One region of the Alcaligenes sp. WGS1538 genome, then DNA from elsewhere that is predicted to be linked to it. Evidence: predicted binding sites of a transcription regulator. Region 1 holds the regulator's gene; the other holds the start of a gene.
The links. Region 1 encodes LexA, which represses DNA repair genes until DNA is damaged. Its sites were predicted from a motif close to ACTGTATNNNNATACAGT; they were not measured.

Region 1 (16,115 bases):
GTCGCCGATGTCAGCCGAAGCCACGGTCGTGCGCAACTACATCGAAACGCTGGTGGGCCTGCCCTGGCGCAAGAAGAGCCGCATCAATAATTCGCTGGCCAATGCCGAGAACGTGCTGAATGCGGACCATTTCGGCCTGGAGAAGGTCAAGGAGCGCATCGTCGAATACCTGGCCGTGCAGCAGCGCGTGGACAAGCTCAAGGCGCCGATCCTGTGCCTGGTGGGCCCTCCGGGCGTGGGCAAGACCTCGCTGGGCCAGTCCATCGCCAAGGCCACGAACCGCAAGTTCGTGCGCATGGCCCTGGGCGGCGTGCGCGACGAGGCCGAGATCCGCGGGCACCGCCGCACCTATATCGGCTCCATGCCCGGCAAGGTCGTGCAGAACATGAGCAAGGTGGGCGTGCGCAATCCGCTGTTCCTGCTCGACGAGATCGACAAGATGGGCGCGGACTTTCGCGGCGATCCATCCTCGGCATTGCTGGAGGTGCTGGACCCCGAACAGAACCACACCTTCCAGGATCACTACCTGGAAGTGGACTACGACCTGTCCGACGTCATGTTCGTGGCCACCAGCAATACGCTGAACATTCCGCCGGCCCTGCTGGACCGCATGGAAGTGATCCGCCTGTCCGGCTATACGGAAGACGAGAAGGTGCACATCGCCTTCGATCACCTGCTGCCCAAGCTCATGAAGAACAACGGCGTGCGCGACGGCGAACTGGTGGTCAAGGAAGAAGCGGTGCGCGACATCGTCCGCTACTACACCCGCGAAGCCGGCGTGCGTTCGCTGGAGCGCGAGATCAGCAAGATCTGCCGCAAGGTGGTGCGCAAGCTGCTGGCCGCCAATCCGCAGGCCGACAATCGTGCCGCGCGCGGCAAGGCGCTGGCGACCGAGGCCATCGTGGTCGATTCGTCCAACCTGAACGATTACCTGGGCGTGCGCCGTTTCTCGTTCGGCCTGGCCGAGAAAGAGAACAAGGTGGGGCAGGTCACAGGCCTGGCGTGGACCGAAGTGGGCGGCGATCTGCTGACCATCGAGGTGGCGGACATGCCCGGCAAGGGCAATGTGCTGCGCACCGGCTCCATCGGCGACGTCATGAAGGAGTCGGTGGAAGCGGCCCGCACCGTGGTGCGCTCGCGCGCCCAGAAGTGGGGCATTGCCGATACCGTGTTCGAGAAGCGCGACCTGCACGTGCACTTTCCTGAAGGCGCCACGCCCAAGGATGGTCCATCGGCTGGTATCGCCATCACCACGGCCATCGTCTCCAGCCTGACCGGCATTCCGGTGCGCGCCGACGTCGCCATGACGGGCGAGATTACCCTGCGCGGCGAGGTCCTGGCCATTGGCGGCCTGAAGGAAAAGCTGCTGGCGGCGCATCGGGGCGGCACCAAGACGGTGCTGATTCCCGAAGAAAACGTCAAGGACCTGGCCGAGATCCCGGACAACGTGAAAAACCACCTGGAGATCATTCCCGTGCGCTGGATCGACCGGGTTCTGGAAGTGGCCCTGCAGGACGCGGTCAAGCCGCTCAGCGACGAGGAAGTCGCTCGTCTGGCGGCCGAGGCCCTGGCTGCCAGCCGTGGTCCAGGCGCGGCTTCGGAGTCCTTCAAGCACTGATGGATGTCCATGGCGCGCCTGCTTCAAGAGAAGCGGGCGCGGCCTGGGCCTGTCAGGTCCGTAGCCGCAGGAAGTGCCCCACGCTGCGCTGCCTGCCGCGCCTTCAAGGCAATGCTTTTTTAGGGCGGCCCGGCAATAAAAAACCCGAAGTGCGAGCTTCGGGTTTTTTCATGGGTGAACGTGCGGGATCAGTGCAATGGCGTGGCGCGGATGAGGCCCACGGCCACGCCTTCCAGGGCGAGCGAGTCGGGGTCGGTAACCACGATGGGTTCGAAATCAGGGTTTTCCGGCAGCAGCAGCACCTGATTGTTCGAGCGCGACAGGCGCTTGACGGTTACTTCGTCGCCGATGCGGGCCACCACGATCTGGCCGTTGCGGGCTTCCGAGGTCTTCTTGACGGCCAGGAGGTCCCCGTCCAGGATGCCGGCGTCCCGCATGCTCAGGCCGCGCACGCGCAGCAGGTAGTCCGGCGCCTGCGAGAACAGGGTGTTGGCCACGCCGATCTCGCGTTCGATGTGTTCGGTGGCCAGGATGGGGCTGCCGGCGGCCACGCGCCCGATGATGGGCAGCAGCAGTGCGTCCGACAGACTGGCCAGCAGGCCGGGTTCGGGGGCGTCGCGCTGGTCTGCGCCCAGCAGGCGGATGCCGCGCGAGGCGCCCGCCGTCAGTTCGATGGCGCCCTTGCGCGCCAGCGCCTTGAGGTGGTCTTCAGCGGCGTTGGCCGATTTGAAGCCCAGCACCTGGGCGATCTCGGCCCGGGTGGGGGGGAAACCGGTGCGCTCGATTTCGGAGCGGATGATGTCCAGCACTTGCTGCTGGCGCGCGGTGAGCTTGACGGTCATGAGTATTGGCTGCTGAATATATATACAGTGATGATTGTGCGTTACTTGTCGCTTTTTTGCAAGGCGCAGCTTGCCTGCCGAGGTGTTTTCTGCCTTGAGCCGTCAGGGGCGGCGCTGCAGCCAGTCGGCGCGGCCTTGGGTGTACAGCACGTGCGGCGCCAGCGGATGGCCCGCGGGCAAGGCGGGGTGATCGAAAGTGCCGGGCTGGCGCCGCATGCCCAGGCGTTCCATCACGGCCTGGGAAGGCAGGTTGGGCAGCGCGGTATAGGCCACGATCTCCTCCAGGCCCAGCACGTCGAAGCCGAAGTCCAGGCTGGCGCGCGCGGCCTCGCTGGCGTAGCCCTTGCCCCAGAGTTCGGGCAGCAGGCGCCAGACCGCTTCCACGCAGGGCTGGAAAGGCAGTTCGGCCAGCGGCACGTTCAGGCCCACCATGCCGGCGAATTGACCGGTGGCGCGCACTTCCACGGCCCATTGGCCCCAGCCCTGCCGCTCGATCAAGGCCTGGCTGCGGCGGGCGATGGCATCGCTCTGGGCCCGGTCCAGGGTGGACGGATAATGACGCAATGCCTGCGGATCCGCATTGAGTCGCGCGAAGGGTTCCAGATCGGACTCCTGCCAGGGGCGCAGCAGCAGGCGAGCGGTGGTCAGGGTAAGGGCTTGGGTCATGTTCGTGTCGCCATTGCGGCAATGAAAAACGCCCTTCCGGGGAAGGGCGTTGCAGGGGCCGGAAGGGATTACTTCAGGACTTTGGCGATGGCCTGGACCACGTAGTCGATGTTCTGGCTGTTCAGGGCGGCCACGCAGATGCGGCCGCTGCTGACGGCGTAGACGCCGTGTTCGGTGCGCAGGCGCTCCACTTGTTCGGCGGTCAGGCCGGAGTAGGAGAACATGCCGCGCTGCTGCAGCACGAAATCGAAGTTCTGGGCCACGCCGTGGGCCTTGAGCTTTTCCACCAGCTGGCTGCGCATGGCGCGGATGCGGTCGCGCATGCCGGCCAGTTCGTCGGCCCAGACCTGGAACAGTTCAGGCGAGTTCAGCACGGTGGCCACCACCTTGCCGCCGTGCGTGGGCGGGTTGGAGTAGTTGGTGCGGATGACGCGCTTGACCTGGCTGAGCACGCGGGAGGTTTCGTCCTTGCTGGAGGTGATCAGTGTCAGGGCGCCCACGCGCTCGCCGTAGAGCGAGAACGACTTGGAGAAGGAGGAGCTGACCAGCATGGACAGGCCCAGGGCGGCGAACTGGCGCACGACGCTGGCGTCCTGCTCCAGGCCGTCGCCGAAGCCCTGGTAGGCGATGTCCAGGAAGGGGACAAGCTTCTGCTCCTGGATGACCTTAGCCACCTGGGCCCACTGTTCGGCGCTGGGATCCACGCCGGTGGGGTTGTGGCAGCAGGCGTGCAGCACCACGATGGATTGGGCGGGCATGGCGCGCAGGGCGGCCAGCATGCCTTCGAAGTTCAGGCCGTGGGTGGCCGCGTCGTAGTAGGCGTAGGTGCCCACCTTGAAGCCGGCGCGCTCGAACAGGGCGCGGTGGTTTTCCCAGCTGGGATCGCTGATGAACACCTGGGAATCAGGCAGGAGCTGCTTCAGGAAATCGGCGCCGATCTTCAGGGCGCCGGTGCCGCCCAGGGATTGCACCGTCAGGGCGCGACCCTCGGCGATGACGGGGGAGTCCGCGCCCAGCAGCAGGGTCTGCGCGCCCTTGTTGTAGGCGGCGATGCCTTCGATGGGCAGGTAGCTGCGGGCCGCGGCGTTGGCCGCCAGGGCGTCTTCCGCTTTCTTGACCGCCTGCAGCAGGGGGATGCGTCCCTGATCGTCGTAGTACACGCCAACGCCCAGATTGACTTTGCCGGCGCGTTCGTCGGCATTGTATTGTTCGTTCAAACCCAGAATAGGGTCGCGGGGAGCCAGTTCGACGGTTTCGAAAAGCGTTGTCATGATAATTTGGGGACGTTGCCTGAGAGTGTGGAAAAGTGGAGCATTAATGTGATAATAAGGGGTTACCCTAAAGCGTGTCTAGCATGAATTTTGAGCCTGCGTTCGTCGAATTTCCGGGTAGTCCCTTCAAGCTCTTCCAGCCCTATCCGCCGGCTGGCGATCAGCCGAGCGCGATCGATCAGCTCGTCGAAGGCATCGATGACGGATTGATGTACCAGACCCTGCTGGGGGTGACCGGGTCGGGCAAGACCTACACCATGGCCAACATCATCGCCCGCACGGGGCGCCCGGCCATCGTGCTGGCGCCCAACAAGACCCTGGCGGCCCAGCTCTACGCGGAGATGCGCGAGTTCTTCCCGCGCAATGCGGTGGAGTATTTCGTCTCCTATTACGATTACTACCAGCCCGAGGCCTACGTGCCTTCGCGCGACCTGTTCATCGAAAAGGACTCGTCCATCAACGAGCACATCGAGCAGATGCGCCTGTCGGCCACCAAGAGCCTGCTGGAGCGGGCCGACACCGTCATCGTGGGCACGGTCTCGTGCATCTACGGCATCGGCAATCCGGGTGATTACCATGCCATGGTGCTGACGCTGCGCGTGGGCGACCGCATCGCCCGCCAGGAACTGCTGGCCCGCCTGGTGGCCATGCAGTACGAGCGCAATGATCTGGATTTCCAGCGCGGCGTGTTCCGGGCGCGCGGCGAGGTCGTGGACATCTTTCCGGCGGAAAACGCCGAGCACGCCTTGCGGGTCACCTTGTTCGACGACGAACTCGAAACCCTGGAGCTGTTCGACCCCTTGACCGGCAAGGTGGTGCAGAAGCTGAACCGTTTCACGGTGTTTCCCAGCTCCCACTACGTGACGCCGCGCGACACCGTCCTGCGCGCCATCGAAAGCATCAAGCAGGAATTGCGCGAGCGGGTGGACTTCCTGGTCAAGAAAGGGCACCTGGTCGAGGCCCAGCGGCTGGAGCAGCGCACCCGCTTCGACCTTGAAATGCTGCAGGAACTGGGCTTTTGCAAGGGCATCGAGAACTATTCCCGGCATCTGTCGGGCGCAGCGCCCGGCGATCCGCCGCCGACCCTCATCGACTACCTGCCGCGCAATGCGCTGATGTTCATCGATGAAAGCCACGTCACCATAGGCCAGCTGGGCGCCATGTACCGGGGCGACCGCTCGCGCAAGGAAACGCTGGTGCAGTTCGGTTTCCGCCTGCCTTCGGCCACGGACAACCGGCCGCTCAAGCTGGAGGAGTTCGAGGCCCGCATGCCGCAGACCGTGTTTGTGTCGGCCACGCCGGCCGCCTACGAGCAGGAGCATGCGGACAATGTGGTGGAACAAGTGGTGCGGCCCACCGGCCTGGTGGACCCGGAGATCGAAGTGCGCCCGGCCACCACCCAGGTGGACGATCTGCTGGGCGAGATCAAGTTGCGCACGGCGCGTCAGGACCGTGTGCTGGTCACCACCCTGACCAAGCGCATGTCCGAGGACCTGACCGACTACCTCTCGGAAAACGGCATACGCGTGCGCTACCTGCATTCGGACATCGATACCGTGGAGCGCGCCGAGATCATCCGCGACCTGCGATTGGGCGCATTCGACGTGCTGGTGGGCATCAACCTGCTGCGCGAAGGCCTGGACATACCGGAGGTGTCGCTGGTAGCCATTCTGGACGCTGACAAGGAAGGCTTCCTGCGTTCAGAGCGCAGCCTGATCCAGACCATAGGCCGGGCGGCGCGCAACCTGCACGGCAAGGCCATCCTGTATGCGGACCAGGTCACGGATTCCATGCGCCGGGCCATCGATGAAACCGAGCGCCGCCGGGCCAAGCAGATCGCCTTCAACCTGGAGCACGGCATTACTCCGCGGGGCGTGAACAAGGCGGTGCGCGAACTGATCGACGGCGTCGTGGCGCCGGATGCGGCCGCCATGCTGCAGGAGGACGTGCCCGAGATCCTGCTCCGGGACGAGAAGGCGGCGGCCCGCGAAATCAAGCGCCTGGAAAAAGCGATGATGGACCACGCCCGCAACCTGGAGTTCGAACAGGCGGCGGCGGCGCGCGACAAGCTGCAGCGCCTGAAGGACAAACTGCTGTTGGGATGAACCTTGTTGCAGCAAGATTAAAAGCGGAGCTGGCCTTGGCGCGGCTCCGTTTTTTGTTGTGTATGTGCAACTATCCGGCCGCTTTGTTCGTCCGGCCTCGGGATGAGGAGGCCTGGGCGACGATGGCTGTGAGCCGATCCGGCGCGCCGCCCTCTGGAACGAGGCTCGTCCGGCAGGCGGCTGCTACCGGGCATATTTGTCCTGGTGCGAAAAAAATCAGCGCTTCAACCACGGCCCTGAACGTGCGCGGCGAGTCTCCCGGGAAGCGTCGCAGGCCAACGGGGCTGCGGGCTGGGGGCTTTTTGCGGCTTGCCTTATTTGGGGTTTTCCCTCAGACTTTTAAGAATTATGAGTAAGGTTCTTTTCGTCTGTACGGGAAATATCTGTCGCTCTCCCAGCGCTGAAGGCGTCTTGCGCCGCCTGGTGAACGAGGCCAGTCTTTCCGAGCTCATCCAGGTGGATTCGGCCGCCACGCATGGCTTTCACGTGGGCGAGCATCCCGACACACGGGCCCAGCTGGCGGCCCGAAAGCGCGGCTACGACATCTCCGCCTACCAGGCCCGCCAGGTGCGCCGCGAAGACTTCCGCGACTTCGACCTTATTCTCAGCATGGATTGGGAAAATCACGCCGCCTTGCAGCAGATGTGTCCCAAGATCTATCGCCACAAGCTGATGCTGCTGATGCGCTTTGCCACCGATCACGAAGCCGCCACGGTGCCCGATCCCTATTACGGCGGGCAGGAAGGCTTCAACAAGGTCCTGGACTATCTGGAGGACGCCTGCCAGGGCGTGTTCGAGCAGGTGCGCAAGCGCATCCCTAGTTGCCAGGCTGCCTGACACCTGGCTGAACCCCTCAGTATAAGTGTAAAAATAGACAGGCAAGGCACGGTAGTTTCCCTTGTATTTGCTATACTGGACCAAATTGGTCGGATTTGCGCTTGCGCATCCGGCCGCTTTAGCCTTTGGCAAGGAAACTATCATGCGTTTGACGACAAAAGGGCGTTTCGCCGTGACCGCGATGATCGATCTTGCGCTGCGCCAGCAAAGTGGACCCGTGACGCTCGCTGGAATCAGCCAGCGGCAGGGTATTTCGCTGTCCTACCTGGAACAACTGTTTGGCAAGCTGCGCCGCCACGAACTGGTGGACAGCGTGCGCGGGCCGGGCGGCGGGTATACGCTGGCCCGCCTGGCGCGGCACATCACCGTGGCGGACATCGTGTTCGCCGTGGATGAGCCGGTGGACGCCACCCAGTGCGGCGGCAAAGGCAATTGCAAGCAGGGCGGCAACGGCCTGAAGGGCGAATGCATGACGCACGAGCTTTGGGCCACGCTTAGTCGTAAAATGGTGGATTATCTGGATTCCGTCTCGCTGCAGGACCTGGTGGACCAGCAGCGCCTGCGCCAGCTCAAGCAGGCCGCCCAGGAGGCGGGCCATCCGGAAGAATGCACCTTGCAGGCTGGCTAGAGCCGCCAGTCCGGAGTATCGTATGACCCAAGCTCAGCGCATCTACATGGATTATTCGGCCACCACGCCGGTGGACCCGCGCGTGGCCGACGCCATGATTCCCTGGCTGACCGAGCGTTTCGGCAACCCGGCCTCCAACAGCCATCCGTACGGATGGGACGCCGAAGAGGCGGTCGAGCAGGCCCGTCGCCAGGTGGCCGCCCTGGTGGGCGCGGAGCCGCGCGAGCTGGTCTGGACCTCCGGCGCCACGGAATCCATCAACCTGGCGCTCAAGGGCGCGGCGCAGTTCTACCAGTCCAAGGGCCGCCACATCATCACGGTGCGCACCGAGCACAAGGCCGTCCTGGACACCTGCCATGCCCTGGAGGAACAGGGCTTCGAGGTCACCTTCCTGGATGTGCTGCCCAACGGGCTGGTGGACGCCCGGGCTTTCGAGCAGGCCATCCGCCCGGACACCATCCTCGTCTCGGTCATGCTGGTCAACAACGAGATCGGCGTGATCCAGGACGTGCAGGCGCTGGGCGCCATCTGCCGCGAGCATAAGGTGCTGTTCCATGTGGACGCCGCGCAGGCAACCGGCAAAGTGGCCATCAATCTGCAGGAATGGCCGGTGGACCTGATGTCCATGTCGGCCCACAAGACCTACGGTCCCAAGGGCGTGGGCGCGCTGTATGTGCGCCGCAAGCCGGCCGTGCGCCTGAAGGCGCAGATCCACGGCGGCGGACACGAACGCGGATTCCGCTCGGGCACCCTGGCGACCCACCAGATCGTGGGCATGGGCCGGGCCTTCGAGCTGGCCGGGCAGGAAATGGAGCAGGAGGGCCGGCGCATCCGCGCACTGCGAGATCGCCTGTGGGCCGGCCTGCGGCAGATTCCCGACCTGTACCTGAACGGCGACCTGGACCAGCGCGTGCCGCACAACCTGAACATCAGCGTGGATCACATCGAGGGCGAGGCCCTGATGATGTCGCTCACCGAACTGGCCGTCTCCAGCGGATCGGCCTGCACCTCGGCCAGCCTGGAGCCATCCTATGTGCTCAAGGCGCTGGGGCGCAGCGACCAGTTGGCGCACAGCTCCCTGCGCATCAGCCTGGGGCGCTTCACCACCGAGCAGGACGTGGATGCGACCATTGCGGCCATCCGCGCCAAGGTCGAGCACTTGCGCGCCATCTCGCCCCTGTGGGACGAGGCCGTGCAGGCCTGAAGACGGCGGAATACGACAATGGCATACAGCAAAACCGTCATGGATCACTTTATGCACCCTCGTCATGTGGGTGTCATGGAAAGCAGCGATGCTGACGTCGGTACCGGCGTGGCCGGCAGCCGCGAGCTGGGCGCGCTGCTGCAGATACAGGTGCGCGCGTCCGCGGACGGGCGCATCGAGGACAGCCGCTTCAAGGCATATGGCTGCGGCTGTACCATCGCGGCCGGCTCGCTGGCCGCGCAGTGGCTGCAAGGTCGCAGCCTGGAGCAGGCCGGCGAATTCTCGCAGGCCTATGTGCAGCAGGAACTGGAGCTGCCCGCCGTGAAGGTGCACTGCGCGCTGCTTGCGCAGGAGGCGGTGCAGGCCGCCGTGGCGCAGGCGCAGAACAAAGTGCTGGCGCAGCGGTCCAAGGTACTGGGGTGAATCCCTGTTTCATATTTAGGACAAGATCATGGCTATTTCTCTTACTCAACCGGCAGCGGACCACATCCAGCGTCACCTCAAGAAACGGGGCGGCGGGCTGGGTCTTCGCCTGGGCGTGCGCCTGACCGGATGTTCGGGTCTGGCCTACAAGCTGGACTTCGTGGACGAGGCGGTCGAAGGCGATCAATTGTTCGAGGAACACGGCGTCAAGCTGTTCGTCGACCCCAAGAGCCTGCCGTTCATCGACGGCACGCGCGTGGACTACGGCCGGGACGGCCTGAATGAAGGTTTCAAGTTCATCAACCCAAACGAAAAAGCCTCCTGCGGGTGCGGCGAATCGTTTACTGTGTAGGAACACATGTCACTACGTTTCGGTTTGGCGGCCAATCAACTGCATCACGATTCTGCAGACGCGGCCTTGTTTCAGTGGTTACGGCGTTCTGCCAGCGGCATACGCGAACTGGAAATCGAGCTCTATACGGTCGGGCGCACCTGTAACGCCATCGAGCGTTCCGGCCTGCTGGAGGGCTACCCCGGCCTGATCCGTTATCCCTATGGGCGCGAAGGCGGGCTGATGAAGCTGGTGGCGCGCGTCACCCAAAGTCCGGATGGCACGCCTCCCTTCGACGGCGCCATCTACCTGATCGATCCGGTCGATCCGTCTTCGATCTTTCCGGAGGCGTTGGCCCTGAAGCGCCAGTGCATCACGCACGGACGTCCTTTCATCTCCACCCTGATGGGCGCCATCGAGTGGATCGAGGTCGAGCGGCTGAGCCGCGGCCTGTGGCCCGATTCCAGCCACAAGCGCATGTTCGACTTCTCCAGCCAGACCCTGGCCTTGATCGCCCACGATGCGCTCAAGGACCGGATGGTCGCCTTTGCCGATGAGCATTTCGACCTGCTGTCGCGATTTGCCCATCGCGTGGGTACGGGCACGACCGGCAGCCGCCTGAATGAACTGGCCTGGTCCAAGGGGTGGCCCAGGGAAACGCCCTGGGTCCAGCCTTACCTGAGCGGTCCGCTGGGCGGGGACGCGCAGATCGCCGAACTGGTGCTGGAGAACCGCTGCCAGCGCGTGGTCTTTTTCGAGGACCCGCACGTGGCCCGCCAGCATGAGGCCGACATCCAGCTGCTGGAGCGCGCCGTACGCGTGGTCTCGGACAAGGCCAGTTGCTTCGCCTCGCCGGAAGTGGCGCACAAGTGGGCCCAGGCCATGGCCCGTCTGCCGCAGACGGACTGAACCTTTTCCGTATGGCATGAAAAAGGCCCTGCATCAGCAGGGCCTTTTCGCGTTCAAGCGTGACGCAATCAGTCTTCGCGGCGCAGGTGCGGGAAGAGGATGACGTCGCGGATGGCGGGGCTGTCGGTCAGCAGCATGACCAGGCGGTCGATGCCGATGCCGCAGCCGCCCGTGGGCGGCATGCCATATTCCAGGGCGCGGATATAGTCCGCGTCGTAGTACATGGCTTCTTCGTCGCCGGCGTCCTTGGCCTGGACCTGCGCCTGGAAGCGCGCGGCCTGGTCTTCGGGGTCGTTCAGCTCCGAAAAGCCGTTGGCGATCTCGCGGCCGGTGGCGAACAATTCGAAGCGCTCCGTGATGCCTGCCTGGGTATCCGAGGCGCGAGCCAGGGGCGAGACTTCCACGGGGTAGTCCACGATGAAGGTGGGGTGCCAGAGCTGGCTTTCAGCGGTTTCCTCGAACAGGGCCAGCTGCAGTGCGCCCAGGCCCGCGTCGCGCAGCGGCGGCGCATTCACGTCCACCTTCAGGCGGGCCAGTTCGGCGCGCAGGAAGGCGGCGTCTTCCAGCTGTTCCTGGGTGTAGGAGGGAGCGTACTTCAGGATGGCGCCGGTGATGGTCAGGCGATCGAAGGGCTGGCTCAGGTCCAGTTCGCGGCCCTGGTACTGGAGCGTGGCGGTGCCGCGCGCGCTGACGGCGGCCTGGCGGATCAGGCTTTCGGTGAAGTCCATCAGCCACTGGTAGTCGGTGTAGGCCGCGTAGAACTCCATCATGGTGAATTCAGGATTGTGACGCGGGCTCACGCCTTCGTTGCGGAAGTTGCGGTTGATCTCGAAGACACGCTCGAAACCGCCCACGATCAGCCGCTTGAGGTACAGCTCGGGCGCGATGCGCAGGTACATCTCCATGTCCAGCGCATTATGGTGCGTGACGAAGGGCTTGGCCGACGCGCCGCCCGGAATGGGGTGCAGCATGGGCGTTTCCACTTCCAGGAAGTCCGCATCCAGCATGTGCTTGCGGATGCTGCTGATGACCTTGCTGCGCGCAAGAAAAGTCTGGCGCGTGTCCTCGCCCATGATCAGGTCCACGTAGCGCTGGCGGTACTTCAGTTCCTGGTCGGCCAGGCCGTGGAACTTGTCGGGCAGCGGGCGCAGCGACTTGGCCAGCAGGCGCACGGACGAGGCGTGCACGGAGAGCTCGCCCTTGTTGGTCTTGAAGACCGTGCCTTCGACCGCCAGGATGTCGCCGATGTCCCAGCCCTTGAATTCCGCGTACAGCTCTTCGCCCAGGGCGGCCTTGTCCAGGTAGATCTGGATGCGGCCCGTGCTGTCCTGCAGGCTGGCGAAGCTGGCCTTGCCCATGACCCGCTTGAGCATCATGCGGCCCGCAACCTTGACGGGTTTGGCGAGCTCGGCCAGGGCGTCCTTGTCCTGTTCGCCGTACTGGGCGTGCAGCTCGGCGGCGTGGGCGTCGGGACGGAAATCGTTGGGGTAGGCGACGCCGGCCTGGCGGACGCGGTCCAGCTTGGAGCGGCGCTCGGCGATCAGGCGGTTTTCGTCCACGACGGGCGTGGCGGTGTCTAGCGGTTCAGTCATGTTGTCAGTATCTAGTCGTAGTGGCGGATGTCGTCCAGGGTGTGGCGGCCGAACGCCGGGCTGTCCAGGTAGCGCAGGATCCGGGCGGCGGTGTCGTCCGGGCTGCTGAGCTGGCCCTGCTGGTGCAGGTCTATGAAACGGCTCAGGCCGGGGAAGTCGTCCCGGGACTGGCTGCGGATGTGGGCCTGCATGTCGGTGTCGACGACGCCGGGGGCCAGGGAGCAGGCCTGAAGCGTCGGATTTTCCAGCTGCAGGGTCTGGGTGTAGAAATCCAGGGCGGCCTTGCTCGTGCCATACGCCGCCCAGCCGGAGACGGGCTTGCGGCCCGCGCCCGAGGAGATGTTCAGCACCTGGCGGCGCGCCGCGGCGGGTGTGCCTTGCAGGAAGGCGGCGGTCAGGACCATGACGCTGGCCACATTCAGTTGCAGCGCGCGGGCGAGGGCCTGGGCGTCGAGCAGATCGGCCGCCTGCGCGACCGGGTCCACCGTGCCGGCGTTGTTGATCAGCACGAAGCGTTCCGCCTGGGCTTGCTGCAGGGCCTGGAGCAGGGCGTGCGAGGCCTGCTGCGCGCCCTGCACCGTGGCCAGGTCGGCCTGGATGTGCTGATGGGCGCCGTCAGGCGCCGGCAAGGCCAGCGGACTGCGGGCCAGCGTGATCAGGCGGTGGCCGGCGGCCAGGCTGCGCCGGGCCAGCGCCAGGCCCAGGCCGCGCGAGGCGCCGCTCAGGACGGTCAGCGTCGTGCCGGCCATGTCAGACGCCTTGCTTCAGGCTGGCCTGGATGAAGGGATCCAGGTCGCCGTCCAGCACTTTCTGGGTGTTGGAGATTTCCACGTTGGTGCGCAGGTCCTTGATGCGGCTCTGGTCCAGCACGTAGGAGCGGATCTGGTGGCCCCAGCCCACGTCGCTCTTGGAATCTTCCAGTTTCTGCTGTTCGGCCATGCGGTTGCGCATTTCAAGCTCGTACAGGCGGGATTTCAGCATCTGCATGGCTTCGGCGCGGTTGCGGTGCTGGGAACGGTCGTTCTGGCACTGGACCACGATGCCGGTCGGTTCGTGGGTGATGCGCACGGCCGAGTCGGTCTTGTTGATGTGCTGGCCGCCCGCGCCGCTGGCCCGGTAGGTGTCCACGCGCAGGTCGGCCGGGTTGATCTCGATCTCGAAGGAGTCGTCGATCTCGGGGTAGACGAACACGCTGGAGAAGGAGGTGTGGCGACCGTTGGAGGAGTCGAACGGGCTCTTGCGGACCAGGCGGTGCACGCCGGTTTCGGTACGCAGAAAGCCGTAAGCGTAGTCGCCCTCGATCTTGATGGTGGCGGACTTGATGCCGGCCACGTCGCCGTCGGACTGCTCCAGGATTTCCGCCTTGAAGCCTTTGTGCTCGGCATACCGCAGATACTGGCGCAGCAGCATGGAGGCCCAGTCCTGGGCTTCGGTCCCGCCGGCGCCGGCCTGGATGTCCAGGAAGCAGTTCATGGGGTCGGCCGGATTGGAGAACATGCGGCGGAACTCCAGCTCTTCGATGCGGGCGGCCATGGCGCCGCAGTCTTCTTCGATGGCGGCGATGGTGGCGTCGTCGTCATCCATGGCGGCCAGCTCGAACAGGTCGCGCGAGTCCTTCAGGCCGGTGTGCAGGGCGTCGAGCACGTGCACCACGTTTTCCAGGCTTTTCTTTTCTCGGCCCAGGTCCTGGGCGTGCTGGGGGTTGTTCCAGACGTTGGGGTCTTCGAGTTCGGCGTTGACTACGTGCAGGCGTTGCGCTTTGTCATCGTAGTCAAAGATACCTCCGAAGAGCTTCTTCCCGCTCCGAATAGTCGTTCAGGCGGGCTTCGAGTTGATTGAGGCGTTCCGATTCCATGGTTCAGAGGGTTTCCTGTTATAGATGTGCTAGTCCCTGCGGCATCCCTGAAGGCGATGCGGGAAACCCCTGATTTTACCCTTATCGGCACGATGTGGCACGCATTGAACTGAATCGGCGCTCGAACGTTCCGGCGATGGCGGCCGGCGCCGCGCCGGGAGGGGGGGGCGCCGGCCGTGCGCGGTCAGTGCAGGGCGGCCAGCCGCAGGGCCGGCACATGCCGGCCGAGGATCGCCGAATCGGGGTCGCAGGCCTGCTCCTGGGAGGCGTCCCCGTCAGCCTGCGCCAAGGTCTCGTCCAGCTGGAAATGGGCGACCACGTCCGAAAGCGTGTCGGCCTGCGCGAGCTGTTGCAGCGTGGTATGCGCGGCTTGCTGCACCAGCTGGCTGTTGCGGCGGGTGATCTCGTCCAGCAGGGTCATGGCGTGGCTGACCTGCTCGACGCCTTCGGCCTGCTCGCGCGAGGCCAGCGCGATGTCGGCCACGATGTTGCGCACCTTGCCCACGGTCTGCTCGGTGTCGGCCATGGCCTGGCCCACGGAGGCCGCCGCCTGTGCGCCTTTGGCGATCTGTTCGACCGAGCTGGAGATGAGCGCCTCGATATCGCGCGAGGCGTCCGAGGAGCGCAGGGCCAGCTGGCGCACTTCGGTGGCCACCACGGCGAAGCCCCGGCCCTGCGGGCCGGCCCGGGCCGCTTCCACGGCGGCGTTCAAGGCGAGGATATTGGTCTGGAAGGCGATGTTGCGGATCAGGTTGGTGATGTCGCTCATCTTGCGCGAACTCTCGCCGATCTCGCGCATGATGTCCAGCATGCTGCCGGCCGCCTGGTTGCCGTGCCGCACCTGGCTGGAAGCCTGCTGGGCGAGCTGGTCGGCGTGCTGGGCGTTGTCGGCGTTCTGGCGCACGGTGTGGGCCAGCTGGCCCATGGTGGCCACGGTGCGCTGCACGCTGCCGGATTGTTCTTCGGTGCGCTGGGCCAGGTCCTGATTGCCGTGCGAGATGGCCTGCGAGCCGTCGGCGATCAGGCGGGTCTGCTGGCGGACCTGCTCCACGGCCTGCTGCAGGCCTTCGCCTATACCGTTGAGGGCGGCCAGCAGCGCGCCGATCTCGTCCTGGCGGCGCACGTCCAGGCGGGCGGTCAGGTTGCCGCCGGCCAGTTCATTGGCCAGGGCCACGCCCTGGTCGATAGGCCGCTTGATGGAGCGGTACAGCATGAGCAGGGCGGCCGCGCTGACCAGGAAGAACAGGCCCAGCGCCACCAGCGCCAGCCGGAAGGCGCGGTCGCTGGCATGGCCGGCCCGCTCCAGCAGCGCGTCCAGGCGCTGGCTCACCTGCTGATCGAACTGGTCTATGGTGGAGGCGATGCCCGCCGCCGCCTTGGTGTACTGCTGGCTGAACACCAGCACCTTGGCCATGAGCGAATTGGGCAGGGCGACGCGCACGCCGCCGGCGCCATCGTCGAACTGCCCGCTGGCCGTGCTGATGGCTTCGATCTGGATCTTGCTCAGCTCCAGGGTCTGTTCGTAGGCCGAGCGCAGGATGGCCAGTTCCTCGGGGGGGAGGGCGATGGCTTCGAAACGGGCCAGCATGCTCCGGGCCCGGCCGCCGGCATCGGCCTGCCTGCCGGTGAAGACCTCCAGCAGCCGTTCGAAGTTCTGCTGGAACTCGGGCTGTTCGCTGGAGACGAAGGCGATGGTCTGGCGGCTGATGGATTCGGTGACGCGCTTGAATTCATTGGCCAGCGCAGTGGCCTGGTAACGCTGGGTTTCCAGATGCTTGAGTTGTTCGATGCTGTGGGTCAGGTGCTGGAGCGCGCTGAGCATCAGCGCCAGGAA
Region 2 (16,115 bases), 620 kb from region 1:
GCCGCCGAAGATGTTGACCAGGATGGCCTTGACGCCCTTGTTGGCCAGCATGATCTTGAAGGCTTCGGTGACTTTCTCGGCGGTTGCGCCGCCGCCCACGTCCAGGAAGTTGGCGGGCTCGCCGCCGAACAGCTTGATGGTGTCCATGGTGGCCATGGCCAGACCGGCGCCGTTCACCAGGCAGCCGATGTTGCCGTCCAGCTGGATGTAGGCCAGGTCGTACTTGCTGGCTTCGACCTCGGCAGGGTCTTCTTCGGCCAGGTCGCGGAAGGCGACGATGTCGGGATGGCGGAACAGCGCGTTGCCGTCGAAGTTGAACTTGGCATCCAGGGCGATGATGTCGCCCGAGCCGGTCAGGATCAGGGGGTTGATCTCGGCCAGTTCGGCGTCGGTCTCGGTGTAGGCCTTGTACAGCTTCTGGAACTCGGCGGCGGCCTTCTCCACGGAAGCGTCGGGCACGCCGATGCCGCGGGCCAGCTTGGTGGCCTGCTCGACCGTCAGGCCCAGGGCGGGATCCACGAATTCCTTCAGGATCTTTTCGGGCGAGTGGGCGGCGACCTCTTCGATCTCCATGCCGCCTTCGCTGGAGGCCATGACGGCCACGCGCTGCGAGGCGCGGTCGGTCACGATGCCCACGTAGTATTCTTTCTTGATGTCCGCGCCTTCTTCGATCAGCAGGCGGCCCACCTTCTGGCCTTCAGGACCGGTCTGGTGCGTGATCAGCTGCATGCCCAGGATTTCCGAGGCCAGTTGACGCACTTCGTCGATGGAGCGGGCCAGCTTGACGCCGCCGCCCTTGCCACGGCCGCCGGCGTGGATCTGGGCCTTGACGACCCACACGGAGCCACCCAGCTCCTGTGCGGCCGCCACAGCCTCGTCGACGGAGAAGGCAGGAATTCCGCGCGGCACGGCAACGCCAAACTGCTTAAGCAGCGACTTGCCCTGATATTCGTGAATTTTCATGTGATACCTGTCAGTCTAAAAACACAATAAAAAAAGGCAGGAACCCTGGACCGGAGCCCGGGACCTGAACAAACCAGAAACTATGAATCCCGGGCCGGCGCATCCGGCCTGTACCAAACGGGATAGAACTCCTTGACCACCGGGCCGTTCAGGCGCAAGGCGTGGCAGCCGTCCAGATGGAAGGGCTGCCTGTCGGTTCGGTGGATTTCCGATTCGCCGCTGCTGCGCCGCCGCCCCGCCATGGTCTGCACGGCGGCGGTGGGCAGCACCTGGGCCAGTTCGCTCAAGTGCGTACAGCCGGCCGAGCGCGCCAGGCGCTCCTTGACCCGTTGACGGAACTGCTTGAGCAGGTTCAGGCCGACCAACTGGGCATAGGCGCCGGCGATGGACGAGCAGTTCTGCCCGTAGGGCGCCGCGTCATACACCGCCAGGGCGTCGGTGATGGTGAAGTCGCTATCGATGGTGATGCGCAAGTGCATGTGATGAACGGGATCGCCCGCCTTGTGGATCTGGCCGTCGCGAATGGGGAAATCATAGGACTTCACATCGATCAGCTCGGCTTCCAGATCCCACAGGCCATCTTCCCGGATGAATGACTCCACCTTGATGGTGCGAGTATGCAGCGGTTCACGGGCGACGGACGGCTTGGGCAAAGGCATTTATACGTTCAAGGGCACAGGGTTGAAACGGGCTAAGTATAACGCACCTCGTATTGTCCGTATCAGCCTCTTACATAATAGGAACGCACACTCCAGACCGTTCATACCCGTTTTTTTATGAGCTTTTCCCTTTATATATGAAATTTCGAGCCTAAAAAAACGACCGCCGTCAAGGCGGTCGTCCAGGCGTGCGGCCAGGCGGCGGACGACACTCGCGCAATGCGAGGTCCGACCGCCAGACGGACACTGGCTTCAGGCGCTGGCGCGCAAGGTCCTGGCGGCCTGCACCATCGCCAGCAAGGAAGCCTCGGTCTCGGGCCAGCCGCGGGTCTTCAGGCCGCAATCCGGATTCACCCAGAGACGCTCGGCGGGCAGGCGCTTGGCGGCCTCGCCCATCAGGCGCACCATCCAGCCCGTCTCGGGCACATTGGGCGAGTGAATGTCGTACACGCCGGGGCCTATGTCGTTGGGGTACTCGAAATTCTCGAAGGCCTCCAGCAACAGCATGTTGGAGCGCGAGGTCTCGATCGTGATCACGTCCGCGTCCATGGCCGCGATGGATTCCATGATGTCGTTGAACTCCGAATAGCACATATGGGTGTGGATCTGCGTGTCATCCGCCACGGCGCTGGTGGACAGGCGGAAGCAATCCACGGCCCAATCCAGATACTGCTGCCAGTCGCCCTTGCGCAGCGGCAAGCCTTCGCGGAAGGCGGGTTCGTCGATCTGGATGACGTGGATGCCGGCTTTCTCAAGGTCCGAGACCTCGTCACGCAAGGCCAGGGCGAGCTGGCGGCAGGTGTCGGCGCGCGGCTGGTCGTCGCGCACGAAGGACCATTGCAGCATGGTGACCGGGCCGGTCAGCATGCCCTTGACGGGCAGCTCGGTCAGGGACTGGGCGTAGGCGGACCAGGCCACGCTCATGGGGGCTGGACGCACCACGTCGCCAAAGATGATGGGCGGCTTCACGCAGCGCGAACCATAGCTCTGCACCCAGCCGTTCTGCGTGAAGGCAAAGCCGCCCAGCAGTTCGCCGAAATACTCCACCATGTCGTTGCGCTCGGCTTCGCCGTGCACCAGCACGTCCAGGCCAATACGCTCCTGGAAACGGATCACCTGCTCGATCTCGGCCTGCATGGCCTTCTCGTAGGCGGCATCGCTCAGGGAGCCGTTGCGCCAGTCGCGGCGGGCCGTGCGGATTTCCGTGGTCTGCGGAAAGGAGCCGATGGTGGTCGTGGGGTAGGCAGGCAGATTCAGTTTTTCACGCTGGGCCTGGATGCGCTGAGCAAAAGGAGCACGCTCGCGCTGCACCTGGGCGATCTTTTCCATGCGGGCCTGAACGGCGGGGTTGCGGGTACGGCTGGAGCTGCGGCGGCTTTGCAACGCGGCGCGCTGGGCCCGCACGTCCTGTTCGCCTTGCGCATCCAGCGAACCGTTCAACAAGCCTTCGAGCAACTTGAGCTCATCGAGCTTCTGCACGGCGAAGGACAGCCAGCTCTTGAGCTCCGCATCCAGGCCGGTCTCCCCGTCCAGGTCCACGGGGACATGCAGCAGCGAGCAGGATGGCGCGATCCACAGGCGCTCGCCCAGGACGGCCTGCAAGGGCTTGAGCAGCTCGACCGCCTTGTCCAGGTCGGTGCGCCAGATATTGCGGCCGGAAATGACGCCGGCCGACAGCACCTGGTCGGCGCCGAGCACGGCCTGGACAGCCTGCAGGGCCGCGGGCGCACGCACGCCGTCCACATGGACGCCGGCCACGGGCAGGTCCTTGAGCAAGGCGACATTCTCGCGCAGATCATCGAAATACGTGGCCAGCAGCACGCGCAGCCCGGACTGGTTCAAGTTCTGGTAGACGCGGCGGAAGGCGTCCTGCCAGGCTTGCGGCAGGTCCAGCACCAGGATGGGCTCATCGATCTGCACCCATTGCACGCCTTGCGCCTGGAAGCGCGCCAGCACCTGTTCGTAGACCGGCAGCAAGGCCTGCAGCAATTCCAGCTTGCGCTCGTCCGACAGGCCTTCGTAGGCGTCGCCCTTGCCCAGCCACAGCCAGGTCAGCGGCCCGGGGATCACCGGCTTGACGGCATGGCCCAGGGCCTGGGCCTCTTCGACCTGCTCGAACAGGAAATCGCGGGCGATGCGAAAGGTCTGGCCGGGCGCCAGCTCGGGCACGATGTAGTGGTAATTGGTGTCGAACCACTTGGTCATTTCGCAGGCGGCGGCGGGCGTGCCGCTGGGCGCGCGGCCGCGGGCCATGCGGAACAGCGTATCCAGGGAAACGGGGGCATCGTCGGCCTGGCCGAAGCGGGCCGGCACCACGCCCAGCAAAGTGCTCCATTCCAGAATCTGGTCATACCAGGCGAAGTCGCCCACGGGGATCAGGTCCAGTCCGGCCCGGGCCTGGATGTCCCAATGACGGGCGCGCAACTGCTTGCCGGTCTCCAGCAATTCTTCCTGGCTCGCCTTGCCAGCCCAATACGATTCCAGAGCGCGTTTGAGTTCGCGCTGCTTGCCCATGCGCGGAAAACCCAAATTATGAATAATTGTCATGATATACCCAAAAATAATAATCGGAGAGCCCAGTTACGGCGTCTGGAGGGTATTGTGCCTGTACAATTGATTGAAAAAAAATCAAATGCACCATGTTAAACATGAGTTTTATTCAACATGCTTGAAATTCGACATCTGGAAACCTTGAGCGCCATCCGCGACAGCGGCAGCCTGCAGGAGGCCGCCGAACGGCTGCACGTCACGCAATCGGCGCTCTCCCATCAGTTGCGCGACCTGGAAGTCAGGCTGCAGGTGCAGTTGCTGAACCGACGCACCCGCCCGGCGCGCCTGACAACCGCCGCGCTGCGCATCCTGGCCCTGGCCGACGACATCCTGCCGCGCGTCCGCGCTGCTGAACGAGACCTTCAGCGCCTGGCTGCCGGCCGCACGGGAAGGCTGCACGTGGCCATAGACTGCCATTCCTGTTTCCAATGGCTGATGCCGGCGCTGGATGCGTTCCGCCAGCAATGGCCGGACGTCACGCTGGACCTGTCCGCCGCCTTTTCTTTCGCCCCCCTGCCCGCCCTGCTGCGCGGCGACCTGGACGTGGTGATCACCTCCGACCCGCAGGACGATGCCGACGTGCACTATGCGCCGCTGTTCCGCTACGAGCTGATCCTGGCCGTGGCCAGCCAGCATCCGCTCGCCCAGTACCGCTATGTGGAACCGGTACAGCTGGCCGACCAGGTGCTGATCACCTACCCCGTCGAGCGCAGCCGGCTGGACGTCTTCACACAGTTTCTGGAGCCTGCGGACGTAGAACCGGCCGCCGTGCGCCAGGCGGAACTCACGCCCATGATCGTGCAGCTGGTGGCCAGCCAGCGCGGCGTGACCGCCCTGCCCAACTGGGCGCTGACGGAATTCCTGAACCAGGGATGGCTGCGCACCTGCCGCCTGGGCGAGCAAGGCGTATGGCGCACCTTGTATGCCGCGGTGCGCAGCGAAGATCTTCAAGCGGATTATGTACAGGCCTTCCTGAAGCAGGCGCGCGAAACGTGCTTCAAGACCTTGCAGGGGATCGTGGCCGCCCAGGCCTGAAAGCCGGCAGGCAATGGGCCCGGCAGCAGAATGCGCTAGGCGGGTTCGTCTTCCCAGTCGCCCAGGATCTGCTGCAGGATGCGCCCCGAAAAGCCGCGGCTGGCCATGAAGCGATATTGCTTGGCATAGGCGCGAGCGTCTTCAGGCGGCGTGCTGAACTTCTTGGCCCACACCTGCCGGGCGCGCTCCAGTTCCGTGGCCGCCAGCTCTTCCTTGATGGTTTCAGTCTGCGCGGCATCCAGGCCGTGCTGGCGCAATTCCTGCAGAATGACGCGCGTACCCACGCGGGAAGCACGGCGATTGACCAGGCTTTGGGCGAAACGCTCGTCGGACAGCCATTTCTGCGTCGTGAGCTCGTCCAGCAACGCTTCCAGCTGTTCCGGACTGTCGGCATGCGCTGAGAGCTTGCGTCCCAGCTCCAGGCGTGAGTATTCGCGCCGCGACAGGTAATTCAAGGCGCGTGCCTTGAGCGACGGCCCTGCCCGCTTGGGTGCTGCCGAAAGGGATTCGAAATCCTGAGGGGAGTCGCCCGGCGCCTTCGCAGGATTGGTGCGAACTCGTGTACCCGCAAAAAGCGAAGCCGAATTGGAGCGCTGGCGCTGCCGGCGCTCCTGGACTTCCTCGGGGTCGGTTTCGAAGGGTTCGTCGTCGAACCCGCCCGGGTAGATCAAGCTTCGTCTTCAGGCGTGACGGAGGCTTCCGCGCTGGCTGAGCGGGGTGCAGCCGCCGCCATGGGAGCCACGCCCAGTTTTTCGCGCACCTTGTTTTCGATCTCGCGGGCAAGCTCGGGGCGCTCTTTCAGGAATTCGCGCACATTGTCCTTGCCCTGGCCGATGCGGTTGCCGTCATAGCTGTACCAGGCGCCGGCCTTGTCCACCACGCCGGTCTGCACGCCCAGGTCGATGATCTCGCCTTCGCGGGAAATGCCGCTGCCGTACATGATGTCGAATTCGGTCTGCTTGAAGGGAGGGGCCACCTTGTTCTTGACGACCTTGACGCGGGTTTCGTTGCCGATCATTTCCTCGCCGCGCTTGATGGAGCCGATGCGGCGGATGTCCAGGCGCACGGAGGAATAGAACTTGAGCGCGTTGCCGCCGGTGGTGGTCTCGGGGTTGCCGAACATGACGCCGATCTTCATGCGGATCTGGTTGATGAAGATGACCATGCAGTTGGCGCGCTTGATGGTGGCGGTGAGCTTGCGCAGGGCCTGGCTCATCAGGCGGGCCTGCAGGCCGGGCAAGGCGTCGCCCATGTCGCCTTCGATTTCGGCCTTGGGCGTGAGGGCCGCCACCGAGTCGATGACGATGAGGTCGACCGAACCGGAGCGCACCAGGGCTTCGGTGATTTCCAGGGCCTGTTCGCCGGTATCGGGCTGGGAGATGAGCAGGTCGCCCAGGTTCACGCCCAGCTTCTGGGCGTACTGCACGTCCAGGGCGTGTTCGGCGTCGATGAAGGCGCAGGTGCCCTTGAGCTTCTGCATTTCAGCGATGACCTGCAAGGTGAGCGTGGTCTTGCCGGACGATTCCGGACCGTAGATCTCGATGACGCGACCGCGCGGCAGACCACCGACCCCCAGGGCGATATCCAGGCCCAGCGACCCCGTGGAGACGACCTGGATGTCGTGCTCGACGCTGTCGTCGCCATAACGCATGATGGAGCCCTTGCCAAACTGCTTTTCGATCTGCGAAAGGGCGGCCGCCAGCGCTTTTGAACGTTCCGAGGCCACTGCTTTGCTGTTTTTGTCGTCCATGAAGAATCCTTGACTATGGAATTGCGCCACGATGGGCAGGCACGGCAATGTAAAACTTAAAGCCAAACTTAATTATTGCATCAAATTATACTGTATATATAACCAGATATCCACAAAAGTCGCACAACGTCCATCGTTATCCCCTAATGACCTTCGCGCAAGCCCTGTGCAACAATATAAAACAGCTTTTAAAACACGGATTTAACCAGGGACATGCGCATACTCATAGCCGAAGACGACAGTATTCTCGCCGATGGACTTTCCCGCTCCCTGCGCTACGAGGGCTATGCCGTGGATGTGGTGCACGATGGCGAGAGCGCCGACTCCGCTCTGCAGCTGCAAAGTTTCGACCTGCTGATCCTGGACCTGGACCTGCCCAAGAAGCATGGCCTGGCCGTGCTGCAGTCCATACGCCAGCGCCAGGACAGCCTGCCCGTGCTCATCCTGACCGCCAGCGACACGGTGGAGCAGCGGGTGCGCGGCCTGGACCTGGGCGCGGACGACTACATGTCCAAGCCCTTCGCCCTGACCGAACTGGAGGCTCGCGTGCGCGCCCTGACGCGGCGCAGCACCGGCACCAGCAGCGCCATGCTGCACCACAAGCGCCTGAGCTTCGACCTGAAGGGCCGGGTGGCCTACATAGACAGCCAGCCCCTGGAGCTGTCGGCGCGCGAAACCAGCCTGCTGGAGATCTTCCTGTCGCGCAGCGGCCGCATGATCAGCAAGAACCAGTTCGTGGACCTGTTGTGCGAATGGGGCGAGGAAGTCACTCCCAATGCCATCGAAGTCTATATCCACCGCCTGCGCAAGAAGCTGGAGCCCAGCGGAGTGCGCATCATGACCGTACGCGGCCTGGGCTATTGCCTGGAGCCCGAGAAGCTGCGGGAAGACGCGCCCGCCTGAAGGCCGTCCATGCATTCCCAGCCCCAGTCCGCCCGCCAGGACGCCCCCGACCGGGCCGCCCGCTCGCGCAAGGCGCCGGCCAAGCCGGCGCAACGCACCCTGATCCACAAGATCATGCTGTGGATATTCGGCCCGCTGTTCCTGCTGTGGACCATAGGCATCGTCATCACCTATTTCATCGCCCAGCATATCGCCAATTCGCCCTACGACCGCACGCTGCGCGATCACCTGGACCTGCTGCGCCACGAGATCAGCCAGCAGGACGCGCACGGACGGGTCGAACTGTCCGCCTCGGCCAACACCATCCTGCGCCTGGGCAGCGACACGCCCACGCTCTGGCAGATCCGGGACGCCAACGGCGATCCCCTGGCCGGCAACGCCGCCCTGCCCCTGCCCGACAGCTGGGACTATGAAAACAATGTCCTGCGCTACCGGGACGTCGAGATGGACGGCCAGAGCCTGCGCCTGGCCTATGTATGGGGCGGGCGGGACAGGCTGAACACGCCTTTTCTGGCCATTGTGGCCGAGACCAACCAGCATCGTTCGGTGCTGCACCGGGAGATCCTGATCGGCATGCTGACGCCCCAGTTCATCCTGGTGCCCCTGGCCGCCATGCTGGCCGGCCTGGGGCTCACGCACGGCCTGGAGCCGCTGAACCTGCTGCAGGCCCGGCTGCGGGCCCGCGCGCCCGGGGATCTCTCGCCCGTGGACCGCGACCAGGCGCCGGCGGAGATCGTGCCCCTGATCGACGCCATGAACGGGCTGCTGGAGCGCCAGGCGCAGTATTCCGCCGCGCAGCGGCGCTTCGTGGCCAATGCGGCGCATCAGTTGAAAACGCCGCTGGCCGGCATCCGGACCCAGGCGGAAGTGGCGCTGCGCGAACACGACCCCGTCCAGACCGAAGCCAGCCTGCGCCAACTGGTGCGCGGCACCGAGCGCGCCACGCGACTGGTCACCCAGATGCTGGCCCTGGCGCGCGCCGAAAGCGGCGATGCGCTGCGCGCGCCTCTCTCGCAGGCCATCGAGCTGAACACCCTGGCCGAACAGCACATCGCCCAATGGGTGCCGCGCGCCCTGCAGCTGGGCCTGGACCTGGGCCTGGAAAGCGCCGGGCAGCCCGTGGTGCTGCCGGCCGACGGCGTGATGGCGGGCGAGCTGCTGAACAACCTGCTGGACAACGCCCTGATCTACACGCCCGCCGGCGGCTGGGTGACCGTGCGCACGGGCCGAGACCAGGAGCATGGCTGGCTGGAGATCGAGGACAACGGTCCGGGCATCGCGCCCGAACATCAGTCGCGCGTCTTCGACCGCTTCTACCGCATCATGGGCAACCAGGCCGACGGCAGCGGGCTGGGACTGGCCATCGTGCGCGAGATCGCGGACATCCATGACGCAACCATCGAGTTTCTGCCGCTGAGCGCCGGCCAGGCCAGCGGCACACGCCTGCGGGTCAGCTTCCCGCTGAACCCGCCACGGAGAGCCTGACGCATGCCGCAGACGATCGCCAGCCACGCCCTGGACGCCGCGCCCCGCGCCGCCCGCGGCAAACTCGACGCCCAGGGACGCAAAGTCATATTCGCCTCCTCGCTGGGCACCATGTTCGAGTGGTACGACTTCTACCTGTACGGCTCCATGGCCGCCATCCTGGCGCAGCATTTCTTTTCGGCGGTCAATCCGACCGCGGGCTTCATCTTCGCCCTGCTCGCCTTTGCCGCCGGCTTTGCCGTGCGTCCCTTCGGCGCCCTGCTGTTCGGCCGCATCGGCGACCGCGTGGGCCGCAAGTACACATTCCTTGTCACCATCCTGCTGATGGGGCTGTCCACCTTCCTGGTCGGCGTGCTGCCCAACTACGAAGCCATCGGCATCGCGGCCCCCATCATTCTGATCGTGCTGCGCCTGTTGCAGGGACTGGCCCTGGGCGGCGAATACGGCGGCGCCGCCACCTACGTGGCCGAGCACGCGCCCCAGCACCGGCGCGGCTTCTACACCAGCTGGATCCAGACCACGGCCTCGGTCGGCCTGCTGCTGTCGCTGGTGGTCATCATGAGCATACGCAGCGCCCTGGGCGAGGAGGCCTTCGTGGCCTGGGGCTGGCGCATCCCCTTCCTGATCTCGGTACTGCTGCTGGGCATCTCGGTCTGGATACGCATGAACCTGGAAGAGTCGCCCGCCTTCCAGCACATCAAGGAACAAGGCGCGCTGTCCAGTGCGCCCATCAGGGAATCATTCGGGCGCTGGAAGAACCTGCGCATCGCCTTGCTGGCGCTCTTCGGCCTGGCCGCCGGCCAGGGCGTGGTCTGGTATACGGGTCAGTTCTACGCCCTGTTCTTCATCACCCAGACCCTGGGCGTGGAAGCCAACCACGCGCAGACCATGATGGCCATCGCCCTGCTGCTGGCCACGCCCCTGTTCGTGCTGTTCGGCTGGCTGTCGGACCACATCGGCCGCAAGCCCATCATCCTGGCCGGCTGCCTGCTGGCGGCGCTGACCTACTATCCCGCCTTCAAGGGCCTGGCGCACTACGCCAATCCGGCCCTGGTGCAGGCGCAGCGGCAGGCGCCGGTGACCGTCATCGCCGACCCGGCCGCCTGTTCCTTCCAGTTCAACCCCGTGGGGACGCACTCCTTCACCAGCTCCTGCGACATCGTCAAGTCCTTCATGGCCAGCCATGCCGTCAGCTACAGCAACCAGGCGGGTGCCCCCGGCCAGGTGGCGCAGGTGCGCATCGGTGCGCAGACCATAGACAGCTTCGAAGGCGCGGGCCTTGCGCGCGCGGAATTCGCGCGCCAGTCCAGGGAACTGAAGGCGCAGCTGACCAGCGCCATCCGCCAGCACGGCTACCCGGAGCGAGCCGACCCGGAACACGTCGACACCGTCATGCTGATCCTGCTGCTGACCTATCTGGTCGGCCTGGTGACGGCCGTCTACGGCCCCATTGCCGCCATGCTGGTGGAGATGTTTCCCATCCGCATCCGCTACACCTCCATGAGCCTGCCCTACCACATCGGCAACGGCTGGTTCGGAGGGTTCCTGCCGCCATTGTCCTTCGCCATGATCGCCGCCTCGGGCAATATCTACGACGGCCTGTGGTATCCCATCATCATCTGCCTGCTCACCGTGGCCATAGGCCTGCCCTTCGTACGCGAAACGCGCCACAACGACATCAATGCCTGACGCGCTCCGCGAGCCGCCCAAATGCAAACACGGGTAAACGGACGGGGACGCGTCCGGGCTTCTGCGCGTACAATCAACGCTTTGCCTTGCGGCGGGGTCCGCTTCCAGCGGGCAAACCCCGGCCTTCTCTTTCCTGTCTACCTATCCTAGTGTCCATGTGGTTCAAGAATCTACGCATCTATCGCCTCTCCCCCGATTGGAAATGTTCCGCCCAGGAATTGGAAAACGCACTAGCCAAGCATCGCTTCACGCCCGGCTCCAGCCAGGAGCCGCTGAGCCTGGGCTGGGTCAGCCCGCGTGACAACGACGCCCTGGTGCATGCGGTCGAGGGCCAGTACCTGATCGCCCTGCGCGCCGAAAAGAAGCTGCTGCCCACCACCGTCATCAACCAGGTCGCCCGCGAGAAGGCGCGCGACATCGAAGAGCAGCAAGGCTACAAGCCCGGCCGCAAGCAGATGAAGGAAATCAAGGAGCAGGTCATCACCGAGCTGATGCCGCGCGCCTTTGCCGTGTCCCGCGACACCCGCGTGTGGCTGGATACCCGCAACCACTGGCTGGCCATCGACGCGGCGGCCACCGCCAAGAGCGACGAAGTGCTGGGGCTGCTTGCCAAGAGCGTGGAGCCCTTCCCCGCCCTGCCCCTGTACACGGAGCTGTCGCCCGGCTCGGTCATGACTTCCTGGCTGATCGACAATGACCCGCCGGCCAACTTCACCATAGACCAGGACACCGAGCTGCGCTCGACCGGCGACAGCGGCGCGGCCGTGCGCTATGTCAAGCAGAGCGTGGACATCGAGGAAGTGCGCAAGCACGTGCAGGCCGGCAAGCAGTGCACGCGCCTGGCCCTGACCTGGGCCGAGCGCATCAGCTTCGTGCTGACCGACGCCCTGGACATCAAGCGCGTCAGCCCGCTGGACATCCTGACTGAAAAACAGGACGTCACCGCCGTCAACGACGACGAGATCTTCGATGCCGACATGACGCTGATGACGGCCGAGCTGGCCAACCTGATCGCCGACCTGGTCGGCGTGCTGGGCGGCGAGCGTAAATCCTGACCGCTGCGGCGTCAGGTCAGCCCAGTTCCCGCTGGGCTGCCCGGTACACGCCCGGCGTCATCCCCGTCCAATGCCGGAATGCGCGATGAAAGGTCGCCGGCGAACTGAACTTCAGCGCATAGGCGATCTCGGCCAGCGACACTTCCCGGCGCGCCAGATAGAAAATGGCCAGGTCCCGGCGCAACTCGTCCTTGATGCCCTGGAACGACAGCCCCTCCCCGCCCAGCCTGCGTATCAGCGTACGCGGCGACATATGCAGCTTCCCGGATACTTCTTCCAGCGTACGCCCCAGATCGGCGTGCAAGAGCTCGCGCACTTTCAGGCGCAAGGCATGCTCGCGATACGAGGTGAAGATCCAGTCGCGCGGCGCCCGCTCAAGGAACAGGCGCGCATCGGCCTGGCTGCGTTCGGGGCGGATGGCGCCCAGCTCGGCGCGAAACAGAATCTGCGAGCGCCTTGCGTCGAACTGCATAGGCGCGGGGAACAGGATCGAGTAATCGGCCGCGAACGGCGGCCGCCCGAAGGCAAGCGCCACCTCCTGCACCGGAGCCTCGCGGCCGACCAGCCAGGAGACGATGCCGTGTGTCAGCTTCAGCATCAGGGCGTGCCCGAAACGGTTGACCGCGGCCCGTTCGCGGCGCGGCACCAGCATGACGCCCAGCGTCTGGCCCGATTGGACCAGGCTCAGGCTGTAGTCGTCCAGCAGCAGATTCCAGAACTGCGTGAAGCGATATAGCGCCACGTCGATGGCCGGCGCATCCCGGACAGCCCGCACGATGTACTTCAAGGAACCCGAACGGATGGGCCGGCTCCACAAGCCCATCATCTCATCGCCCGTGGCCCGCGCGCCCTCCTGATAAAGACGCACCAGCTGGTCGCGGGTCAGCCGGGAGACAGGCCGGTCCAGGAAGTCCTTGACGATGCCGGCCTGTCTCAGGCAATGATCCAGGACAGACTCGGCGCACACGGCCCGCAAACTGGACAGCCAATCCTGCACCAGATCCAGCGACACCGTCGCGGCGCTCACGTCCGCGGCATCGGCGCTGTCGACGGCCATCAGGTCCATGTCTCCCCCAAACAGAATATTGTCAGTTTTTGCATATGCAGCGTCGCAATTGGCAATTGGGCTCGTTAACGAAGCAGCCTATGCTCCAACCATACAACAAGGAGACCTTGCCATGGCGCCAGCCGCAAACATGATGCGCATGCCCTTGCTCATCAGCTCCATTCTCACGCATGCCGCAGAAAACAACCCCGCCCAGCAAATCATCACGGCCCTGGACCAGGGCGAACTGCATGTCTGCACATATCGGGAATTCGCGCAACGGGTCCAGGCGCTGGCGCGGGGCATGGCGCAGCGGGGCCTGGAACCAGGCGACCGCGTGGCGACATTGGCATGGAACACCTACCGCCATCTGGAAATCTATTACGTTACGGCCGGCATGGGCGCCATCTGCCACACCGTCAATCCCCGCCTGACGCGCGAGCAGATCGCCTTCATCATCAACGACGCCCAGGATGCGGCGCTGTTCTACGACGATCATTTCAGCGAACTGGCGGCCTACCTGCAGGAACGCTGCCCCAGCGTCCGGCACTGGGTGCGCATGGGCGCCGCCCGCCAGGGCGCGCCGGACGAGGACTACGAAACCTGGCTGGCCCAGGACGCCGCCGGGTTCCAGTGGCCCGACTTCGACGAGAACACCGCCTGCGGCCTGTGCTACACCTCCGGCACCACCGGGGAGCCCAAAGGCGCGCTGTACTCGCACCGCTCCACCGTGCTGCATGCCTATGCATCATGCCATCCCAACGCGCTGTCCATCTCCGGGAACGATACCGTCATGCCGCTGGTGCCGATGTTTCACGTCAATGCCTGGGGCCTGCCCTATTCCGCCCTGCTGTCCGGCGCCCGGATCGTGCTGCCCGGCGCCGGCATGCAAGGAAATCGCCTGTACGAACTGTGCGAGCGCACCGGCGTCACCCTGTCGGCGGGCGTGCCCACGGTATGGAAGAACGTGCTCGACCACGTCCAGGAGAAGGATCTGGCATTCAGCACGCTGCGGCGCATCGTGATCGGCGGCGCCGCCTGCCCGCCCCACATGATCGCTTCCTTTGCGCAACGCAAGGTGACGGTGCGCCACGCATGGGGCATGACCGAGACCTCTCCCCTGGGGACGGTCTGCCAGCTGCTGCCCCGGCACGAAGCGCTGCCCGACGAGGAAAAACAGCACATGCTGACCTCCCAGGGGCGGGCGCTCTTTGGCGTGCGCTTCAAGATCGTCGACGACCAGGGGCGCGACCTGCCGCACGACGGCCTCAGCACCGGACACCTGATGGTTCAGGGCAACTGGGTGATCGCGCGCTACTACGGAAAGGCGCAGGACGCGACCGAGGACGGCTGGTTCCGCACCGGCGACGTGGGTTCCATCGATGCGGACGGTTACCTGCGCATTACGGACAGGAGCAAGGATGTCATCAAATCGGGCGGCGAATGGATCTCGTCCATCGAGATCGAGAACATCGCGATGGAAGAACCGCGGATCGAGCTGGCGGCCTGCGTCGCGGACGCGGATGACAAATGGGGCGAACGCCCTGTCCTGTTCGTGGTTCCGAAACCGAGCGCCGATCTGAGCGAAGCCCACGTGCTCGCACGCTACGAAGGGCGGGTCGCCAGGTGGTCCTGCCCGGATCGGGTCGTGTTCATCGACGAGATGCCCATGACCGCCACGGGAAAAATCCAGAAATCCGCGCTGCGCCAATGGCTGGCGGACAAAGCCGCGCCGCGCTAGCGCCTGCCGGCGCACACCCCTTCCCCATTCTAGGAGTTTGATTATGGCAGCACCCTTCCTGCTCACGACCGAGCTGGACGACATCGGTATCGTCACGCTGAACAAGGCGCACAAGCGCAACGCGCTGGACGAAGAAGCCATCGCCGAGATCGACGCGTATTTCTCCAACGTCCCCGAGCACATACGGGTCATTCTGATGAAGGCGCAGGGCGATCATTTCTGCGCCGGCCTGGACCTGAAGGAACACCACGACAAGGCGCGCAGCGCCGTCGATTTCCTGCGCGTCTGCCAGGGCTGGCATCGCGCCTTCGACAAGATCCAGCACGGCGGGATTCCCGTGATCGCCTGCCTGCAGGGCGCCGTCGTGGGCGGCGGCCTGGAGCTGGCCAGCGCCGCGCACGTGCGGGTCGCCGACAAGAGCACCTTCTTCGCCTTGCCTGAAGGCACGCGCGGCATCTTCACCGGCGGAGGCGCCACGGTGCGCACCGCCAAGATCATCTCGGCCAACCGCATGGTGGAGCTGATGCTGACCGGCCGGGTGCTGGACGCGCACGAAGGCGAGCGCCTGGGCCTGGCCCACTACGTCTGCAACACCGACGCAAACCCCAAATCCGCGTACGAGCTCGGCCTGGAGCTCGCGCAGCGCATTGCCGGCAATGCGGTCCTGTCGAACTACGCCATCGTCAGTTCGATCAGCCGCATTGGCGACATGGCCGCCACCGAAGGGCTCTTCACCGAGGGCCTGATGGCGGCCGTTGTACAGACCGGGCGGGACGTGCAGGAGCGCCTGGGCGAGTTCGTGAACAAGAAAGCCCATAAAGTGAGGCCGACCTCCTGACCACCGGCCGGGCGGACGTGGGCGACCAACAGAACAAGGACGGAGACAAACCATGCTGTCGAACGAAGAAATCTGCCGGCGCCTGTCCGGACTGCCCGAGTACGAACGGCTCAAGTCGCAGCGCCGGCGCCTGGCCTTTGCCTGCGCCGGCCTGTGCCTGGGCCTGTGCGCCGGCTTCATCCTGGCCGCCGTGCTCTGGCCCGCCGCGCTGGCGCACCCGCTCAACGACCAGGGGACCGTCACCAGCGGGCTGCTGTACGCCGTTGGGCTGATCCTGCTGTCCTGGCTGCTGACGGGCGCCTACATCCACGTGGCCAATTCGCGCTTCGACCCCATGCGCGATCGCCTGCTGGCACAGGTGCGGCCATGAACACGCAAGCCATCCTGATCTTCGCCGGCTTC

Region 2: a site for LexA is predicted at 7,047-7,064, ahead of recA (recombinase RecA). Genes of this name have one in related genera too.

Annotation. Positions count from the first base shown of each region.
Region 1 is NZ_CP171109.1:1,585,718-1,601,832, forward strand. It holds gene lon (endopeptidase La) at 1-1,618, shown strand, start outside; gene lexA (transcriptional repressor LexA) at 1,807-2,460, opposite strand; gene ACF3ND_RS07475 (GNAT family N-acetyltransferase) at 2,563-3,126, opposite strand; gene ACF3ND_RS07480 (aromatic amino acid transaminase) at 3,195-4,397, opposite strand; gene uvrB (excinuclease ABC subunit UvrB) at 4,481-6,502, shown strand; gene ACF3ND_RS07490 (low molecular weight protein-tyrosine-phosphatase) at 6,848-7,339, shown strand; gene iscR (Fe-S cluster assembly transcriptional regulator IscR) at 7,482-7,967, shown strand; gene ACF3ND_RS07500 (IscS subfamily cysteine desulfurase) at 7,990-9,171, shown strand; gene ACF3ND_RS07505 (iron-sulfur cluster assembly scaffold protein) at 9,190-9,594, shown strand; gene ACF3ND_RS07510 (HesB/IscA family protein) at 9,623-9,946, shown strand; gene ACF3ND_RS07515 (methylglyoxal synthase) at 9,953-10,834, shown strand; gene lysS (lysine--tRNA ligase) at 10,903-12,426, opposite strand; gene ACF3ND_RS07525 (SDR family NAD(P)-dependent oxidoreductase) at 12,438-13,175, opposite strand; one part of gene prfB (peptide chain release factor 2) at 13,177-14,199, opposite strand; one part of gene prfB (peptide chain release factor 2) at 14,201-14,281, opposite strand; gene ACF3ND_RS07535 (methyl-accepting chemotaxis protein) at 14,466-16,115, opposite strand, start outside.
Region 2 is NZ_CP171109.1:2,204,103-2,220,217, forward strand. It holds gene sucC (ADP-forming succinate--CoA ligase subunit beta) at 1-963, opposite strand, end outside; gene ACF3ND_RS10275 (DUF2889 domain-containing protein) at 1,044-1,622, opposite strand; gene metE (5-methyltetrahydropteroyltriglutamate--homocysteine S-methyltransferase) at 1,875-4,169, opposite strand; gene ACF3ND_RS10285 (LysR substrate-binding domain-containing protein) at 4,287-5,207, shown strand; gene recX (recombination regulator RecX) at 5,243-5,878, opposite strand; gene recA (recombinase RecA) at 5,875-6,957, opposite strand; gene ACF3ND_RS10300 (response regulator) at 7,171-7,860, shown strand; gene ACF3ND_RS10305 (sensor histidine kinase N-terminal domain-containing protein) at 7,870-9,345, shown strand; gene ACF3ND_RS10310 (MFS transporter) at 9,457-11,034, shown strand; gene ACF3ND_RS10315 (recombination-associated protein RdgC) at 11,190-12,089, shown strand; gene ACF3ND_RS10320 (AraC family transcriptional regulator ligand-binding domain-containing protein) at 12,106-13,155, opposite strand; gene ACF3ND_RS10325 (long-chain-fatty-acid--CoA ligase) at 13,268-14,875, shown strand; gene ACF3ND_RS10330 (crotonase/enoyl-CoA hydratase family protein) at 14,919-15,713, shown strand; gene ACF3ND_RS10335 (DUF485 domain-containing protein) at 15,766-16,083, shown strand; gene ACF3ND_RS10340 (sodium/solute symporter) at 16,080-16,115, shown strand, end outside.